DNA from 2 places in the Psychrobacillus sp. FSL H8-0510 genome. Region 2 is predicted to be linked to the other one. Evidence: riboswitches for the same ligand, from Rfam matches in the RefSeq annotation. Region 2 holds a riboswitch; the other holds the start of a gene.

Region 1 (4,451 bases), 2.5 Mb from region 2:
GGACTCCATTCAAATAAAAATCTGCAAAAGGACTGGACTCAGTTCGGCAAAGATAATTTTGACATAGAGCATATGGAGATTATTAAAAAAGAGGAAACTGAAAGTAGGGTAGGCAAAAAAGAATTAGAAAGGTTATTGGAGAAATGGTTAGAAAAACTACAACCTTTCGGTGAAGAAGGGTATCATAGCTAAAATGAATTTTATGGAATAGTAAAAAGATGGGTATCAAGAAAATAACACGATAATTACTTAATACCCATCTATTTGTAACAATCAATTCCCCAAAATATATGCCTTTAACAACGCGACACGTTCTCGCGTACGAACCTTGAATTCAACCACTTTGGGAGTTTTAGCAGCCACGACATCTGATTTCCATCCTAGTTTACTTGCTAGTACTTTGGATCGTTGTAAATGGTAGTCGCTTGTTATAAGGGTGACGGAGTCGATATTACTGGGTAGTAATTCTTGTGAGAACAGTAGATTTTCATATGTTGAGGTGGCTTTGTCTTCTAAGATGAGTCGATCTTCGGCTATGCCATTTTCCAATAGAAAATCTCTCATCACCACGGCCTCTTCGATATCTTCATCGGGACCTCGTCCACCTGAAAGTACTAATTTTACATGGGTATATTTTTGGGCATACGCAAGAGCAGCCTCCAATCGATACTGTAAAGCAAAAGAAGGGATATTCCCTTTTTTCACTTTGGCACCAAGCACAATAGCATATTGATTGGTGCCATCTGCCTTTGGATTTTGACCATTTTCAAGCCAATTACTCGTGAGAACCCATATCCCAATTCCACTAGAAATAATCACTACTAATGGGATAAGCACGATCCACCTCATTTTCTTCTTCATGATATTCACTCATTTCATACAGATGGTTTCTTCTTACTTAAGAAAGTGGAGATTCTCATCTCTTCCTTTCGCATTAAACGACGGAAATTCTCGAGATGTAGTACAACAGCCATCAAAAATAGGAATCCGGCAATAGCCATTGGCCCTACTCCTTCTGCAAACCAAATGGATGCACCGATAAAAACAAAGTAAAAAACAAACACACCAATTAATAAATAGTCCGTTAATAATGTAGTTCCGATTAATAATATAAGTCCGATTAAACCAAGCGGCCAGCTAAGAGCAAGTAGTACACCAATAAGGGATGCAGTGCCTTTACCACCTTTAAATTTAGTGTAAAGAGGGAAGTTATGTCCAAGTATTACAGCAGCACCTGCACTATATAGCAGGATGTCCTGTTCCACTATCGAAAAATGTGCGTACTGTGAAACCCAAAAACCCGTCCCAATTACGACTATAACTCCCTTTAAAATATCAATTATGGCAACTAAAATGCCATATTTTGCGCCAAGAACAATAGCTGCATTTGAGGCGCCAGAATTTTTTAAGCCCTCTTTTTTAATATTTACCCCACTCAGATACTGAGCTATTTTAGAACCGTGAATGGACCCAACAAGATAACTGATCACAAGGATACAAATCATCGGAATGAGCATTTTTTTCACCCCCATTAACTTCAATATATTAAACGAATGAAAAGATGAGAAGTTTCAGAATTTTAAAGTATATGTTTTTTAATTATTCAAAAAAGTATTGACAAATAGATTGGTAGAAATCTATACTGTGTAACAAGATGGAAAACTAAATCTAATACTCTTATCAAGAGTGGCGGAGGGAATAGGCCCTACGATGCCCGGCAACCAACAAGTTCTCAACTTGGAAAGGTGCTAAATCCTACAAATTCTAAATTGAATTTGGAAGATAAGAGGAGGAACATGCGAATTTGCACCCTCTTCTTAATTGAAGAGGGTTTTTTGTTTGTTCTAATCCTCCCTCGCCTCCATAAGCGTCCATCTAACTACATTTTAGGAGGAATTCAAATGACCAATCTACAAAAAGAAACACTACTTTTACACGGTGGCCAACAACCAGATCCAGTGACTGGATCACGAGCAGTACCCATTCATAAGACGACATCCTTTGTATTTAGAGATACAGAACATGCACAAAACCTATTTGCTCTTGCAGAAACAGGTAATATCTATTCACGTATTACGAATCCAACTGTGGATGTATTTGAACAACGAATTGCATTATTAGAGGGGGGAACGGCAGCAGTTGCATTTTCTTCAGGAATGGCAGCTATCGCATTTTCTATATTAAACATTGCAGGAGCAGGAGACGAAATTATTGCTGCTGAGAATTTATACGGTGGTACGTTTAATTTATTTGCTCATACATTGCCGCGATATGGTATAACGGTGAAATTTGTAGATTCTACAGATCCAGAAAATTTCCGAGCTGCTGTGACAGATAAAACGAAAGCATTTTTTGGAGAAATTATAGGAAACCCAAGCTTAAATGTATTAGATATAGAAAACGTAGCAGCCATTGCTAACGAAGTAGGAGTGCCTTTACTTGTAGATAGCACATTTGCTACTCCATATGGATCGAACCCTATTAAGTACGGTGCTCATGTCGTAATTCATTCAGCGACTAAGTGGATTGGTGGTCATGGTACTACGATTGGTGGAGTTGTAGTAGATGGAGGAAACTTCAATTGGGACTCCGAGAAATTTCCAGGATTCACACAACCGGATGTGACCTATCATGGTCTAAGATATGGAATAGACGTTCCAAACGTGGCATTTGCAGTGAAATTACGCGTTCAATTGCTTCGTGATTTTGGTCCAACTTTAAGTCCTGAAGCAGCATTTTCCTTTTTACAAGGACTAGAAACACTTCATTTACGCGTACCAAAGCATAATGAAAATGCACAAAAAATTGCGGAGTACTTAGAAAGTAACGAAGAAGTAACTTGGGTTAACTACTTAGGTTTAGAAAGTCATCCCTCCCATGAGCTTGCTAAAAAGTACTTACAGAATGGTTTTGGTTCCATCCTAACTTTTGGAGTGAAAGGTGGTAAAGAGGCAGGTCGTAATATTATCGATAATATTGAAATTTGGTCGCATGTAGCTAATGTCGGGGATGCTAAATCGCTAATAATCCACCCTGCATCTACAACACATCAGCAGTTAACTCCTGAAGACTTGGTGAAATCGGGCGTTACAGAAGACTTAATTCGCTTGTCTGTTGGACTAGAGGCGGTTGAGGATTTACAGTCTGCCCTTGATAAAGTACTTGTGGGAAAAACAAATGTCCTCTCTAGATAGAATTTTATTGATAATTGAGTAAAAATGGGCTACAATATGTAAAATAGTTCTTCGTATATGAATGCGATTAGATTTTACAAATTGAAGCAAATTGGAACTCAATTGTGCAAATTCAGTTGGAGGAGATAGCATGGCGACGATAAAAGCAGCAATCCTAGGTTTCGGAACAGTCGGGCAAGGGATTTACAACATTGTAAATGAAAAAAGAGAAGATCTGAAAAAGTCTTTAGGATTAGAACTAGAAATTAGTGCGATCCTCGTAAACAATGTTGGAAAAGAAAGAATGGCTACACCTGGTGTGTTAGTAACTGATAACTTTGAGGATATTATTAATATACCTGGACTCCAAGTGGTATTCGAGGCAATTGTAAATGAGGAACCGGCATATAACTACTTATGTAGAGCGATTGATAAAGGATGTCATGTAATAACAGCAAATAAAGTAATGTTCTCCAAATATAGTATTCCATTACATGAGCGTGCAAAGTCTCGTGGAGTATTTATAGGATATGAAGCAACAACAGCCGGCGGAGTTCCAGTTATTAAGACATTAAAAAATCTATTACAAGTTAACTCAGTGAAAAGAATCCAAGGGATCTTAAATGGTACGTCGAACTACATTTTGACACAAATGCGTCAGGATGAATGTCCATTTGATGACTCATTAAAAGAGGCGCAGGACCTTGGTTATGCAGAAGCAGATCCATTTAACGATGTGTCCGGGCAAGATGCTTTCCGAAAACTGATGATACTAAGCGCACTAGCGTTTAAAAAACAGCCCAATTGGAACGATGTTCGTGTAGTTGGTATTGATGAAATCTCATTAGAGGATGTCCGCAAAGCCAAAGAACAAGGACTACGTTATCGCCATGTAGCAGAAATAGAGCAAGACGAAAACGGTGAACTATACGCATCAGTTGGTCCACAACTAGTAGGGCCAGATCATCCATTATACTCAATAGAAGGTGTAAACAACGCAGTTGCACTAGATACAAACTATATTGGAACATTAACATTAGTCGGTCCAGGAGCAGGTATGTACCCAACAGCAAGTGTGATGGTAGAAGATTATGCAGAAATAATCGGAAAAAGAGCTGGATTCTTTATTACTATATAATTTTTAGTTTAGGGTACTAGTATATTTTATTTATTTACTTAATTGATTGAAGTGGAGGGCGGCGACTCCAGCGGGAAGCGTCCGCCTGAAGCGAAAATCAACGGTATTGTTTACAGGACCTATTAATAAAAAAGGACATT
Region 2 (4,451 bases):
CGAGTACTCTCGTTAACACCTATTATCGTTTGTCTATCTTCGTAGTAATTACATCGCCTATCCACTGGATGATAAATACCATAATTAATATTAATACCGTGGCAACAAGCGTTACGTCTGTCCTACCTCTTTGGAAACCATCTAAAAAGGCTAATGTTCCTAGTCCCCCAGCTCCGATAATACCAGCCATCGCTGTATATCCAACTAGTGAAATCGCTGTAACCGTTATGCCTGATACTAAAGCAGGCATAGATTCTGGCATTAATACTTTCCATATAATAGTAGAAGTTTTAGCACCCATCGATTTTGCAGCTTCTAGCACACCTTTATCAATTTCTCGTAGAGCTATTAACACCATACGGGCGTAGAATGGAGCAGCTCCGATTACTAAAGCCGGGAAGGCCGCATTTGGACCACGCATTGTTCCGACCAAAAACTTCGTTAAAGGTATTAGCAAAATGATCAAAATAATAAATGGAATGGAGCGGAATATATTGACGAAAGCTCCTGTTAACCAGTTTGCTAATTTGTTCGCCCACGCTTGATGAGGGCTAGTTAAGAAAAGTAGAAGACCAAGAACTAGTCCAATAATAGCTGTTAAAATTGTTGATACTGCAGTCATATATAATGTTTCAACTGTGGCTTCCCACATTTTTGGCCAATCAACATTAGGAAACAAATTATTAATCATTGTTGATCACCTCTGTATTTACTTTTTGTTCGTGTATATATCGAATTGCATCATCTATTAGTAGTGCTTCTCCTTCTAACTGAAGGATGAGCGTACCAAATGCACCAGTTTGTGTATGCGAAATATTTCCTTGAACAATATTTACTTCCAAATCAAACTGTTTGATAAGTCTAGACAGTATTGGTTGTACTGTCTGCTCCCCAACAAATACGAGCTTAATCAGCTTGCCATTTGGATAAAGTTCTTTTAATTGCTGTATTGTTTGCAACGCCTTATTGGAATCACTGACCTGCGAAACAAAACGCTTCGTAATCGTTTGTTGCGGATTTTGAAATACATCTAGCACATTTCCTTCTTCTACTACATGACCTTTTTCCATAACTGCAACGCGACCACATATCTTCTGAATAACCTGCATCTCATGGGTTATTAATACAATTGTCAGACCTAGTTTTGCATTGATACTAACTAATAAATCTAAAATAGAATCTGTAGTTTCTGGGTCTAATGCAGAAGTTGCTTCATCACAAAGAAGTACTTCTGGACGGTTGGCTAATGCGCGAGCAATCCCAACCCGTTGCTTTTGTCCACCTGATAGTTGTGAAGGATAATAATGCCCTCGCCCTTCCAGACCAACCAAATCAATAAGTTCCTTTACTCTTTGAGAACGTTGAGCTGGTGGTATACCGGCGATCTCCAATGGGAAAGCAATATTCTCTTCAACCGTTCTTGACCATAACAAATTAAAATGTTGAAAAATCATACTTACCTTTTGTCTTACTTGGCGAAGCTTCACTTCATTTATCTTTGTGATGTCTTCATTATTTACGATGATTTCACCTGAAGTTGGTTTTTCTAATCCATTTAATAAGCGAATGAGTGTACTTTTGCCAGCACCACTATAACCAATAATGCCAAAGATCTCACCCTTTTTTATGTCAAGATTCACCTCTTCCACTGCAACAATCGTACCTTGTTTCGTACTAAATTTTTTGGAAATATTTTTTAAACTAATCATGGGAACCTTGCCCCCTTTCTTTAAACTATTCTATACCTATCTATTATTAACAGGTTGTTGAAATTTACTTTGTATTAAAACCTTATTCTTCCCATTTTCAACTAAAAAAACCCTCCTGCAAAAGAGCAGAAGGGTTTAAAGTTATCCAATTTAATAACATTTATCCATTCTCTCATTTCCCAAAGCATTTGCTTTGCGTGACTTGGCACCATTTCATTTACATGACGGTTGCCGGGCTTCAAAGGGCACTTCCCTCCACCTCTCTTAATAAGAGTAAAACTATTAATTTGTCGGTATATCGAATGTTATCATACGACAACTTGGTCGTCAATACTTTTTATCGCATCCAAGATAAATGGAACTGACTGAAAGGCATATATTTTTTTATATACCGTTCCACCTTTAGCGATTAGCAGACATGGCACACTTTCAATTTGATAATCCATAGCAAAATCTCCAAGATAGTTAATATTTGCTTGACCAATTAAAAAAGGCTTTATCTCTTTTATAACTTGCATCATTTTACTAGCAACTTGGCAGGTTCCACACATAGGTGTATAAATATAAAATATGGTAAGCTGCCCACTGTTCTTATGGCTGTTCCATTGTTCTAAGGTCCATTCATTCATATTACATCATCCTAAAGTAAATATTGTCTTTTCACTTTTATATTAACACTTTTTAATATAGAAGCCAAAACTTTGAATGGTGTGGTCGCTACTTCGCAGAACATCGGATTGGTATATAGATGAATCGCTTCAGGGTATTCTTTTCTCACGACAGAGCGAATTTGCTCACCAGACTTATCTGCATCCAGAAACGCATAAATAGGAATGCCTTCATAAGGACTTAAAATTTCTTCTAGCCTGACATTCGATATCGTTCCATTGGTGCAAATAATTTCTGTTGATTCATCCAGCAGTTTTAAAAGCTTTAATTTATCGGATCTACCCTCAACAAGAATTATCTTTTCACTAAAGACAATAGCCATTCAGCCTCTCTCCCAACTATGCCCTTTCCAATATTATATGAAAAAAACGCCGATATTAAGCGGCGTTTTCGAAATTATTCTGAAATTAATTCTTCGTATTTTTCTGGAGAAAGTAAACCATCCACTTCTGCTGCATCAGATGGTTCAATAACAATCATCCATGCATTTTCATAAGGGGATTCGTTAACATACTCAGGGCTATCTTCTAGTTCTGTATTTACCTCTACTACTTTACCGCTAATTGGTGCATACAGTTCAGAAACAGTTTTAACCGATTCAACACTTCCAAACGGATCTCCTGCTTTGATCTCATCTCCAACTTGTGGAAGTTCGACAAAAACGATATCTCCAAGTTCAGATTGTGCAAATTCAGTAATACCGATACGGACATTTCCGCCTTCAGTTTTTACCCATTCATGCTCTGCTGAGTATTTTAAATCTTTAGGTGCGTTCATATATATACCCCTCTCCATTAATAATACATTCATCTACTATATTCACATATTTTAATAGTAAAAACAAGTGACTTTAAGAAGTCTTCCATACATCCTCAAACTGTTGGTCCTTGAAGCCTAGCGTTAATTTATTCCCGTCAAAAACAATTGGTCGTTTAATAAGCATTCCATCCGAAGCAAGTAAGGTTAATTGTTCGTCTTCTGACATTGTTGGAAGCTTGTCTTTTAGTCCAAGCTCGCGATATTTCATACCGGAAGTGTTAAAGAATTTTTTTAGTTCTAGTTCACTTACCTCAAACATTTTTTGAAGAGTTTCTTTCGTTGGGGGACTTTCAGCTATATGATTGTCTATGTATTCTATTCCGTTATCTTTTAACCATTTACTTGCTTTTCTGCACGTTGTACATTTTGGATAGCCATAATATTGAATAGACATGTTGTACCACCTTTTTCTTTTAATCATACATAAAAGTGGAAAGGATAGGCAATTATTTTGAATAAATTAATATATGATTGAGCCTCCAATCAAGAAAAACCGAGCAAAGTGCGCCCAGTCCTTTAAAAATAAGAATATAGAAATGCCATTAAATTCCGCTTCAAGCGGACGCTTTCCGTGGGCCCGGCTCCAAACAACTAGATCCGCTTTAAATGATCGGATAATTAATTATAAAACCACCTTAATATACAAATTTCTTTTTAAAATAAGTAAGGCTGAAATGGAATCCTATCAAAGATAATGTTCCTAACCAAGCAGACGGTTTTATCCCTATATTAACTTTGACTACTCTTAATATCTAAGTGAGAAGCTATGCAATATTTTAAAGTCGAGTACTACTAACTTAATTGATTGAAGTGAAAGGTGGCGACTTCTGCGGGATGAGTGAGACAGATGAGATATCACAGCGACGCGCTAGCGACGGTGATAGCTCATCGCTCATCCCGCGAAACGCGTCTACCTGAAACGCAAATCAGTATTAGTAATTATTCATTCTTTCACCCTTAAAACACAGTGTTCACGGTACAATTTTATATAGTCCTAATCTTCAAAAAAGCCGATCCACAAGGAATCGGCTTTTTCATGAATTGATTAAAGAACGTATTTTTCTGCTTCGATAAGTTTAACCGATGCTTCACGTTTTTTCTCAATTACGTTGTATGGAGTGTAGCGAGTCAATTTGCGTAAAGCAGAAATCATCATACGTTGGTTATCTCCATCTACAGCTGCAATAAGAGTTTCTTTTGCCGCTTGTTCGATTTCGATAAACGCTTCTTGTGTAAAGATTTGTGTATAAAGAA

The links. A riboswitch is a leader RNA that binds a small molecule or an ion and turns the genes downstream of it on or off. The one in region 2 is predicted to bind S-adenosylmethionine.
Region 1: it holds a riboswitch for S-adenosylmethionine, as region 2 does, so the genes downstream of both, MHI40_RS00970 (O-acetylhomoserine aminocarboxypropyltransferase/cysteine synthase family protein) here and MHI40_RS13595 (methionine ABC transporter ATP-binding protein) in region 2, are expected to answer to the same signal.

The regions. Positions count from the first base shown of each region.
Region 1 is NZ_JBBOYZ010000001.1:189,038-193,488, forward strand. It holds gene MHI40_RS00955 (GIY-YIG nuclease family protein) at 1-192, shown strand, start outside; gene MHI40_RS00960 (YdcF family protein) at 274-861, opposite strand; gene MHI40_RS00965 (glycerol-3-phosphate acyltransferase) at 876-1,517, opposite strand; SAM riboswitch class I at 1,675-1,789, shown strand; gene MHI40_RS00970 (O-acetylhomoserine aminocarboxypropyltransferase/cysteine synthase family protein) at 1,902-3,194, shown strand; gene MHI40_RS00975 (homoserine dehydrogenase) at 3,325-4,311, shown strand.
Region 2 is NZ_JBBOYZ010000001.1:2,675,249-2,679,699, forward strand. It holds gene MHI40_RS13590 (methionine ABC transporter permease) at 23-691, opposite strand; gene MHI40_RS13595 (methionine ABC transporter ATP-binding protein) at 684-1,709, opposite strand; SAM riboswitch class I at 1,879-1,983, opposite strand; gene MHI40_RS13600 (thioredoxin family protein) at 2,018-2,338, opposite strand; gene MHI40_RS13605 (toprim domain-containing protein) at 2,350-2,700, opposite strand; gene gcvH (glycine cleavage system protein GcvH) at 2,775-3,155, opposite strand; gene MHI40_RS13615 (arsenate reductase family protein) at 3,229-3,591, opposite strand; gene MHI40_RS13620 (acyl-CoA dehydrogenase family protein) at 4,243-4,451, opposite strand, start outside.